Regions from separate parts of the Ewingella sp. C233 genome, predicted to be linked through region 1. Evidence: predicted binding sites of a transcription regulator. Region 1 holds the regulator's gene; the other holds the start of a gene.
The links. The regulator PhoB, encoded in region 1, activates phosphate uptake and scavenging genes when phosphate is short. The targets are predictions, from matches to a motif close to CTGTCATAAAACTGNCNNAT.

Region 1 (5,218 bases):
ACATACGAAGCACAAGATATGCACGATTGACAATAAAAGTGCGCAAAACTACCAGATTACAGTCATTTCACGCACGTTTATAAAGTGTTAACAGAAGGTTAACCTACTAGTTTTTCAGGTCACCAAATACGGGCAGCGATATCTACGACCCGTTTCAGCTTCTCCCACTGCTGCTCTTCACTCAGGCTGTTTCCCTCTTCCGTTGAGGCAAACCCACACTGCGGGCTGAGGCAAATCTGGTTGATATCAAGGAATTCGGCCGCTTCTGCAAGACGGCTTTCCACCGTTTTCGCCAGCTCCAGTTCGCCAGATTTAGTGGTGATTAAGCCCAGAACGGCCTGCTGATGACCCGGCTTGATGAAACGTAAAGGCGCGAAGCCACCGGAGCGCTCGTTGTCATACTCCAGGAAGAACGCATCGATGTTGACGCCGCCGAACAGAATCTCAGCTACCGGCTCATACCCGCCTTCGGAGATCCAGGTCGAGCGGAAATTGCCCCGACAAACATGCAGACCAATCACCAGATCGTCGGGTTTACCGGCAATCGCTTTGTTCAGCACACCGGCGTAAGTACGCGCTAACTCTTCCGGAGAATCACCGCGTTCGCGAATTTGCTTCTTCTGATCTTCCGAGCACAGATACGCCCAGACGGTATCGTCGAGTTGCAGATAACGGCAGCCAGCGTCATAGAACGCTTTGATTGCGTCACGATACAACTGCGCCAGATCGTCAAAATAGGCGTTCAGATCCGGGTAAATCTCTTTGCTGATTGCGTCACGGCCGCCGCGAAAATGCATCACGCTTGGGCTCGGGATCGTCATTTTCGGTGTGGCAGAACCGCTGATGCTTTTCAGGAAGCGGAAATCTTCCAGCATCGGGTGGTCACTAAACCCCAGCTTGCCGGTGACTTTGATGCTGCGCGCTTTGGTTTGTACGCCGTTGAACTGAATCCCCTGAACTGCATCGTAACCTTCTACGCCGTCCAGCCCCTCGAAGAAATCGAAATGCCACCACGCGCGGCGAAACTCACCGTCAGTAACCACTTGCAAACCGGCTTCACGCTGTAGCTCAACCACGCGGCGGATCTCGGTATCTTCTACTGCGCGCAGCTGGCCGGCATCAATCTCACCCGCCTGGAATTGCTTACGCGCATGCTTAATGGCCGCCGGACGTAAAAAACTGCCTACCACGTCAGCACGGAAAGGGGGAAGAGTACGTTGCATGAAAATCTCCTGAAGGTGCCTCCCGCCAGAGGCAGGGAGCCAATGATTCACAAAGTGAATAATCACTTAAAGTTACATAAAGCCATCCAGATGGCTAAACATCTTTAAGGCTATCCTGTCATGCCAAGGTTTCACCGACAAACGAGGATTTTTCATGGGACGTGAAGGAAATTCATGATGGCGATGAGATTCGTGCAAGGCAAAAAGGGAAAGCTGCTCTGTCAGCAGCTTTCCGGTTTATTCCGGATGCTTAACCCGTACTCCGCTGTTTTGCCCCGCAGGTACAATCAGCCGTTGCGGCAGAGTGAACATAAAGCGGGTGCCGGTGCCCACTTCACTGATGATATCGAGCTTGGCGTTGTGGTGGCTGAGTGCATGTTTGACGATCGCCAGCCCCAGTCCGCTGCCGCCGGTCTGGCGGGAACGGGCCTTATCAACGCGATAAAAACGCTCCGTCAGGCGTGGTAAATGCTGAGGGGCAATACCCGGTCCGTTATCGCTGACCTGAAATTGCGCACCGAGTGGCGTCTGCTGCCAGCTGACTTCAATCCGGGTACCCGCTGGCGTGTGATTGACCGAGTTATAGACCAGGTTCGAGACCGCGCTGCGCAGCTGATCTTCATTGCCAAACACCTGCAATTTGTCGTTAACGCGAAACACGATGTCGTGACGGCCACTGCTCAGCGTCTGCACTTCCCGTTCAAGCATTCCCAGCATCAGCGGCATATCCACCCGCTCATTGAGATCAATATTCGCGGCGGCTTCAATGCGCGAAAGCGTCAGCAGTTGCTTAACCAGCCCGTCCATGCGACGGGTCTGCTCCTGCATTGTGTCCAGCGCTTTGCTGCGAAAAGGCTCTTCCAGCTTCTCGTCTTCCATCATCTCCAGATAGCCCTGCAACACCGTCAGCGGCGTGCGTAATTCATGGCTGACGTTGGCGAAGAAGTTGCGACGGGCACCTTCGAGCTGGCGCATCTGAGTGACGTCGCGCGCCACCATCAGCAACTGCCCTTCCGAATAAGGCATGACACGGAATTCGACATAGTGATCGTTGTTCAGCTGTAAATTCAGGGCACGGTCAAAGTCGCGGTTCTGCACCCAGGCGCGAAATTCCGGGTAACGCAGCAAGTTGAAAATATGCTGCCCGTTATCTTCCGGCCAGCGAAAGCCCAGCAGCTCCTGCGCCAGACCGTTGCACCAGAAAATATTCCCCTCTTCGGTCGCCAGCACTACCGCATCAGGCAGCGATTCTGCGCCGCTGCGAAAACGTTTGATCAGTTGACCGAGTTCACGCCGCCGCCGTCGGTTGCGCATCTGCATCTGGTTAAGGCCATAAAACAGCGGTTCCCAGCTCCAGCGGCCATTTGGCGGAGTAATGCTGCGGTCGAGCCACAGCCAATGAGAGAGTTTAAGCTGGTTATAATAGTTCCAGCCCAGCGCCGCCAGCAGGGACGCAAAAAGCAGCCATCCGAAATGGCCGAAGAAAATACCGATGATCAGCGCCGGCAGGCAGAACAGGAACAGTTCCCCGGCCAGCCGTTTCCAGGACAGACGTTCTAACACACAGTAACTCCGTCAGTTGTTCTCTACCCTAAATGATTCGTTACCCTAAATAATTCAAGTCGCCTGCAGCTTGAAGTATGACGGATATTAGTAGCGTGTTGAGAACCGGTACCCGGTCCCACGTACGGTTTGAATCATCCGATCGTGCCCGCTGGTTTCCAACGCTTTGCGCAGGCGACGGATATGAACGTCCACTGTGCGATCTTCCACATACACGTTAGTGCCCCAAACGTTATTGAGCAACTGTTCGCGGCTGTAAACACGTTCGGAATGGGTCATAAAGAAGTGCAGAAGTTTGAACTCGGTCGGGCCCATGTCGAGCGCCTGCTCGTTCGCCATCACGCGGTGTGATGACGGGTCGAGGATCAGGCCCTGCATGTCGATCACCTCTTCCACCGCCATCGGTGAAATCCGGCGCATCACGGCTTTAATACGCGCCACCAGCTCTTTCGGTGAGAACGGTTTGGTGATGTAGTCGTCAGCACCCACTTCCAGCCCGCGCACCCGGTCTTCTTCTTCACCACGTGCCGTCAGCATCATGACAGGGATTTCACGCGTTAACGCTTCGCGTTTAAGGTGTTTGATGAACTGTATGCCGGAACCGCCCGGTAGCATCCAGTCGAGTAAAATAAGTTCGGGGAAAGGTTCGATTAACCGAGCGATTGCCGAGTCAAAATCTTCTGCTTCAATTGCCTGATAGCCATTCTGTTCCAGTACGAAGCAGACCATTTCACGGATCGGAGCTTCATCTTCAACCACTAATATACGTCTAGCCATCGTAGATCCTGCCAATAGGTTAGCGATCAATTGTTTGATTGCGGGAGGCATTATGCGTCAGTTTTGTGACAGATTTATGAAAAAAAACCAGCAACCGAACTAAGTGTAGCTAAGCCTTCATTATTACGTCATGCCGCTGAAATCCGGCTGATTTATCAGGGACAGCCGACCCTGCTGGCGTTTATACTTTGCGACACTCTTTGCGACACTGCATCGTGGCACACTTCATCACGGGAGTTTCATGCGCCTGATCCATACTTCAGACTGGCATCTTGGTCAGTACTTTTTCACCAAAAGCCGTGCCGCCGAGCATCAGGCGTTTTTACGCTGGCTGACGGAACAGGTGGAAAATCATCAGGTTGACGCCGTGATTGTGGCCGGAGATATCTTCGATACCGGCTCCCCACCGAGTTATGCGCGCGAACTGTATAACCGCTTTGTGGTGGAACTGCAAAAAACCGGCTGCCAGTTAATTGTTCTGGCCGGAAATCACGATTCGGTTGCGACGCTTAATGAGTCACGCGAACTGCTCTCCTGCCTCAATACCCGGGTGATTGCTACCGTCGGCGAAGATTTGTCGCAGCAGATTCTGGTGCTTCATCAACGTGACGGCACGCCCGGAGCGGTGCTGTGCGCCATTCCGTTCCTGCGCCCTCGTGATTTGATTGCCAGTCAGGCTGGTCAGTCCGGTAGCGACAAGCAGCTGGCATTGCAGGAAGCCATCGCCGCACATTATGACGCACTTTATCAGGCCGCCGTGGCCGAACGTGAACGCCTCGGCGTGCTGATACCGATCATCGCCACCGGTCATCTGACCACCGTCGGCGTCAGCACCTCTGACTCAGTACGCGACATCTATATCGGCACGCTCGACGCTTTCCCCGCACAGGCTTTTCCGCCGGTAGATTATGTGGCCCTCGGGCATATTCATCGCGCCCAGTGTGTGGCGAAAACCGAGCATATCCGCTACAGCGGCTCACCGATTGCCCTGAGTTTTGACGAGCTGGGCAAAGTGAAAAGCGTCTATTTACTCGATTTTGATGGCGCGACCCTCAACGCCATCGACACGCTGGAGATCCCGCAATTTCAGCCGATGCAGATGATCAAGGGCGCGCTCGTCGACATCGAACAACAACTAAAACAGTTTACTGACGCTGAGACCGACAAGCCGGTGTGGCTAGATATTGAAGTCGCCACGCAGGATTATCTCAGTGATATTCAGCGCCGGATTCAGGCCCTGACCGCCGACCTGCCGGTCGAAGTGGTGTTACTGCGCCGCAGCAAAGAGCAGCGGCAAAACAGCATTTCGCAACAAGAAAAAGAGACCCTCAGCGAACTGAGCGTCGGCGAGGTATTTGAACGCCGTCTGGCACTGGAAACCGGGGTAGATGAAAACCGCCAGGCGCGGATGCGCACCCTGTTCGCTCAGGTGGTGGAACAGGTACAAAGCGGCACCTCAGCCGAGGAGAACGCATCATGAAAATTCTCAGCCTGCGTCTGAAAAACCTGAACTCACTGGAAGGTGAATGGAAGATCGACTTCACCGCCGAGCCCTTTGCCAGTAACGGTTTATTCGCGATTACCGGCCCGACCGGCGCGGGGAAAACCACCCTGCTCGACGCCATTTGTCTGGCGTTGTATCACCAGACACCACG
Region 2 (5,218 bases), 730 kb from region 1:
TTGAATCACGTACTGGTCAAGCTCTCAGCCTTTACGCTCGGGGCCTCAACAGCCGGGCTGGCGGGGGTATTTTTTGCCACTTATCAGGGGTTCGTTAACCCGACGTCGTTCACCTTTTTTGAATCCGCCTTGATCCTCGCCATTGTCGTGCTGGGCGGGATGGGATCAACCCTCGGGGTGGTGCTGGCGGCGTTTGTACTTACCGTTGCCCCCGAGTTGCTGCGCAGTTTTGCCGAATATCGCGTCCTGCTGTTTGGCGTGCTGATGGTAGTGATGATGATCTGGCGGCCGCGCGGATTAATGCGCATCAGCCGCAGCGGGTTTGCCGTGCGTAAAGGAGTCGCGCCATGAGTGAAGTGTTTACGCAGACCAGCGACAACATTCTTTGCGTCGAACACCTGATGATGCATTTCGGCGGCATCAAAGCGCTTAATGACGTCAATCTTGAGGTGAAACGCGGTTCGATTACGGCGCTGATTGGCCCCAACGGAGCCGGAAAAACCACGGTATTCAACTGCCTGACCGGTTTCTATAAAGCCAGCGGCGGCACTATTCTGCTCAATACCCGTCTGAAAACCACCAATGTGATCCAGGTGCTCGGGCAGAAATTCCAGCCCGGTGACTGGCTGAATCCGCCACGGTTTGGGCGGCGGTTGTTCTATAAAATGTTCGGTGGTACTCATCAGGTCAACCGCGCCGGACTGGCCCGTACCTTCCAGAATATCCGCCTGTTCCGCGACATGTCGGTGGTGGAAAACCTGCTGGTGGCCCAGCACATGCAGACTAACCGCAATCTGATCACCGGTATTCTCAATACGCCGGGCTACCGGCAGGCGGAAGAGCGCGCGCTGGACCGCGCATTTTACTGGCTGGAAGTGGTGGATTTGGTGGAGTGCGCCAACCGGCTTGCCGGTGAGATGTCTTACGGCCAGCAGCGGCGGCTGGAGATCGCCCGCGCCATGTGTACGGGGCCTGAGGTTGTCTGTCTGGATGAACCGGCGGCGGGTCTGAACCCGGTGGAAACGCGGGCGCTGAGTAAAATCATCCGTTTCCTGCGTGACCACCATCAGATCACGGTGCTGTTGATTGAACACGACATGGGCATGGTGATGGAAATTTCCGACCACATCATTGTGCTCGACCACGGCGACGTGATTGCCAAAGGTACGCCGCAGGTGATTGCGCATGACGAACGGGTGATTGCGGCCTATCTGGGCGCGGATGACGAGGAGACTGACCGGTGAGTGAAGCCATGCTCGAATTTCGCGATGTGAACGTCTATTACGGTGCGATCCAGGCGTTGCAGAACGTCTCGCTGACGGTGAATCAGGGGGAAACCGTGGCACTGATTGGTGCCAACGGCGCAGGAAAATCGACCCTGTTGATGTCGATTTTCGGCCAGCCGCATATCCGCAGCGGGCAAATTTTGTTTCGCGGCGAAGATATCAGCCGCAAGCCCACGCACTTTATTGCCTCCGGCGGCATTGCCCAGTCGCCGGAAGGGCGGCGGGTATTTCCTGATATGACCGTCGAGGAGAACCTGCTGATGGGCACCATTCCCATTGGCGATAAATACGCAATTGAGGATCTGCAAACCCTGTTTGAGCTGTTTCCCCGCCTGAAAGAGCGGCGAAAACAGCGGGCGATGACCTTATCCGGTGGTGAGCAGCAGATGCTGGCGATAGCGCGTGCGCTGATGAGCCGGCCAAAACTGCTGCTACTGGACGAACCGAGCCTCGGGCTGGCGCCAATCATCGTTAAGCAGATTTTCCAGACGCTGCGGGAACTGGCGCGGGGTGGCATGACGATATTTTTGGTGGAACAGAATGCGCACCATGCGCTGAAGCTCTCAGACCGGGGATATGTGATGGTGAATGGCCAGATCCGCATGACCGGCAGCGGGGCGGATTTGCTGGGGGACAGCGAAGTGCGCAAGGCTTACTTAGGCGGGATCTGAGCGGTTTTCACCTGAGAATTAACCGAAATTGTGCGGGCCTGCGGGCATCCGCACAATTTAACTTGCTGCTGCTGAATGTTGCGACATAATTGAATCTAAGTGAACAATTTACTACGGCAATGCGCGAATCAGATCACATTTTTTGGATGTTTTGTGGCTTTATGACACTTTCGTGGCATCAGGCAGTAAACAGTCGTTGACCCTGCTGATTTTATTACGCTATATAGCGCATCCCCGTTTTTTACGGCCCCTGCGCATCGCAGGCATGATCCCCGTTTTTAACCTTTTTATGTCGCAGGTCGCAGCAGATGGTCTCAGATTTGGTTTCATTCCTGTTCTTTATATCGTCCATTTTTCTCTATATACGGCGGGCCTCTGCGGGGCGAGTCTGGTTTTCCCTGTTGCTATTTTTCCTCTGTTTATACGTCATTCTGAATCTGGTGCTGATCGGCAGTAACTATTTTACCGGCGACGGTATCACCGACGCGGTGCTCTACACCGTGACCAGCAGCCTCAAAGGCGCGGGGCTGACCAAATATATTCTGCCATTTTCGGGTCTGGTAGTCGCGCTGGCGGTGATTGTCAGCCTGCTGGTCTGGTGCCTGAAAAAACGCAAAAGCCATAACAGCAGCTGGAAATTCAGCGTACTGGCCGTGGTGCTGGCGGTGTTTTCTGTCGGCTCAACGCAGGCGTTCCAAAACATTTCGCGGCTGGTGAAAACCCAAATCAGTGGCGACACTGCCGACTTTGACGACTACTACAAAGTGCCACAGAAGGTGATTAAAGGTAAAAAGCCGAATTTGGTTTATATCTATGGCGAAAGTCTGGAGAGAACCTATTTCGATGAGCAGACCTTCCCGGGGCTGACCACTGAACTTGCACGCCACAAAGATGCCAGCATCGATTTTACTGCCACGCGTCAGGTGCCGGGGACCGGTTACACCATCGCCGGTATGGTCTCATCCCAGTGCGGAATTCCGCTGTTTGCGCCGTTTGACGGTAACGCTTCCAGCGCGCTTTCCACCTTCTATCCGGAAAATGTTTGCCTGGGTGATGTGCTCAAAGCGGCGGGCTATCAAAACTATTTCTATCAGGGCGCGGAACTGGCATTTGCCGGTAAAGGAACCTTCCTCACCTCGCACGGGTTCGACTATTTATACGGTTACAACGAACTGCGCAGCACAGTGGCCGATCCTAAGTATAAAAATGACTGGGGCTGGTACGACGACACTTTGCTGGACGAAGTCTTTAAAAAATTTATTGAACTGAGCAAGGCCGGTAAGCCTTTCTCGCTGTTTACCCTGACGGTGGATACCCACCATCCGGACGGTTTTATCTCGCGCGGTTGCACCAAAAAAGAGTATTTCTACAATAAAAAAGAGAACCGCTCACTGAGCGCAGTGGCGTGCAGCCAGCAACTGGTGGCGGCATTTATCGACAAAATCAAAGCTTCCGGCTATTACGACAACACCATTATCGTCGTGAGCTCTGACCATCTGGCGATGAATAACACCGCGTATGACATCCTGACGAAGAAAAACCGCAAAGATCTGTTCTTCGTGATGGACGGCCGCAACCCGCAGGCTGAACTGAATAACGTTAAACGCAGCACCATCGATAACGGTGCCACGGTGCTCGATATTATGGGCGGTGATAACTTCATTGGTCTTGGCCGCAGCGGTATATCGAGTACGTCACTGGCGACGCAGTTTATGAATATCGACGAGAAAATCGACGGCTGGAAACCAGCGGTGATCAAGCAGTGGGGCTTCCCGAACAGTATCAGCAAATATGTGGTGGATAATAAAGCCAATACCTTTACCTTCTCCGGCATGGCGATAAAAGCGCCGTTTATTCTGAAAGTCACCCCCAACAAAATTGAGCCGATGTTTGACGTTTACCTGTCAACACCGCTGAAAAAACAGCTGGCTTCGCTCACCGTCAGTGACAACTTTGTCTGGGTGGATAAATGTTACGAGATGGGGCGTGTATGGGCGCCGGAACTTTCACTCAATACGGGGTTGTGTGTCGCGTCGGGTAATTTGGGCTCGAAACCGGTGATCGTGCAGGCCAATGGCGGGGTGTACAAAGGCAGCGTTGACTTCAGCAAGGAGAGCGCCGGTAGCCAGCAGGCCTATCAGGAGACGGTGAAAACCCTGAACATCGATGACGAACAAACCAAATACCAGTCTGTGGCCATCGCCTTTATGCTGCCCGGTTTACCGCAGCAGGTGAAAGCCATTACGGGTGTCTCCACGGTGGAAAACTGGGGCCGCTGGTCGGATGCCAATGTGGCACCGGCCGTGAAAATTGATTACGTCGATCCGCTTCCCGCCAGCTTTGACGTCGTACTGCGCGCACGCGCCTATGGCAATAACATTGGCAAACCGATTTCGGTGAAAGTGGGCGAAGAAGAGCATTTCGTCACCTTCAGCGACAAAGACGAAACGATCACCGTACAGTTCAGTAATCCGGGCACGGCACAGAGCATTATCATCACGCCGCCGTCGCCGACGGAGCCAACCGAAGGCACCAGTGGCGGTTTTGAGCCGAGAAAACTGGGGATCGGGCTGGTGTCGCTGTCTGTTGAGGACCGGGATACGCAGTCGTAGACGAATCGAATCCTCTGACCCAACGAAGCCCGCCCGCGTCACCTCCGGCGGGCTTTTCTTTTATCACTCTTCATCATTCACACGCCTAAGTATTTCCTGCCTTTTGCCGATAATAAGATCAGTTCTGCACGACACACATGGATAAGTGCACATCACAAAATTTTCTCATTGGGGAAGGTATGGACAATTTTCAGAAAGACATCGATGAGAGAACCAATCTCACTTCATCAAACCGCTTCGAGTTATTGCTGTTCCGTCTGGGGGCATCGGCGGACGAGGAGCAGTCTGAGCTGTACGGCATTAACGTATTCAAGCTGCGTGAAATTGTCCCGATGCCACCGCTGACCAAAGCGGCGGGCATGGTGTCACCGATGTTAGGCATCGCGAATATTCGCGGCGAAATTATTCCGGTGATCGACCTTCCTGCGGTAGTGGGCTGTGTACCGAAAACCGGCCTGAACATTTTGCTGGTCACCGAGTATGCGCGCAGCACGCAGGCCTTTGCCGTGGAGTCGGTAGATGACATTGTTCGCCTTGAATGGAGCCAGGTACTGGCCGCAGAGGCTGGCGTGAAAAGCCGTAATATCACCAGCATTGCGCGTCTGGACAACGACTCTGCGAGCAACCGCCTGGCGCTGGTACTCGACGT

Region 2: the regulator PhoB is predicted to act here: its motif matches at 2,117-2,136, upstream of opgB (phosphatidylglycerol--membrane-oligosaccharide glycerophosphotransferase).

The regions. Positions count from the first base shown of each region.
Region 1 covers NZ_JBUZRI010000001.1:123,350-128,567, reverse strand. The annotation lists gene ACZRKO_RS00640 (cobalamin-independent methionine synthase II family protein) at 120-1,223, opposite strand; gene phoR (phosphate regulon sensor histidine kinase PhoR) at 1,461-2,786, opposite strand; gene phoB (phosphate response regulator transcription factor PhoB) at 2,874-3,563, opposite strand; gene sbcD (exonuclease subunit SbcD) at 3,805-5,043, shown strand; gene sbcC (exonuclease subunit SbcC) at 5,040-5,218, shown strand, end outside.
Region 2 covers NZ_JBUZRI010000001.1:849,718-854,935, forward strand. The annotation lists gene livM (high-affinity branched-chain amino acid ABC transporter permease LivM) at 1-351, shown strand, start outside; gene ACZRKO_RS03910 (ABC transporter ATP-binding protein) at 348-1,244, shown strand; gene ACZRKO_RS03915 (ABC transporter ATP-binding protein) at 1,241-1,957, shown strand; gene opgB (phosphatidylglycerol--membrane-oligosaccharide glycerophosphotransferase) at 2,266-4,569, shown strand; gene ACZRKO_RS03925 (chemotaxis protein) at 4,749-5,218, shown strand, end outside.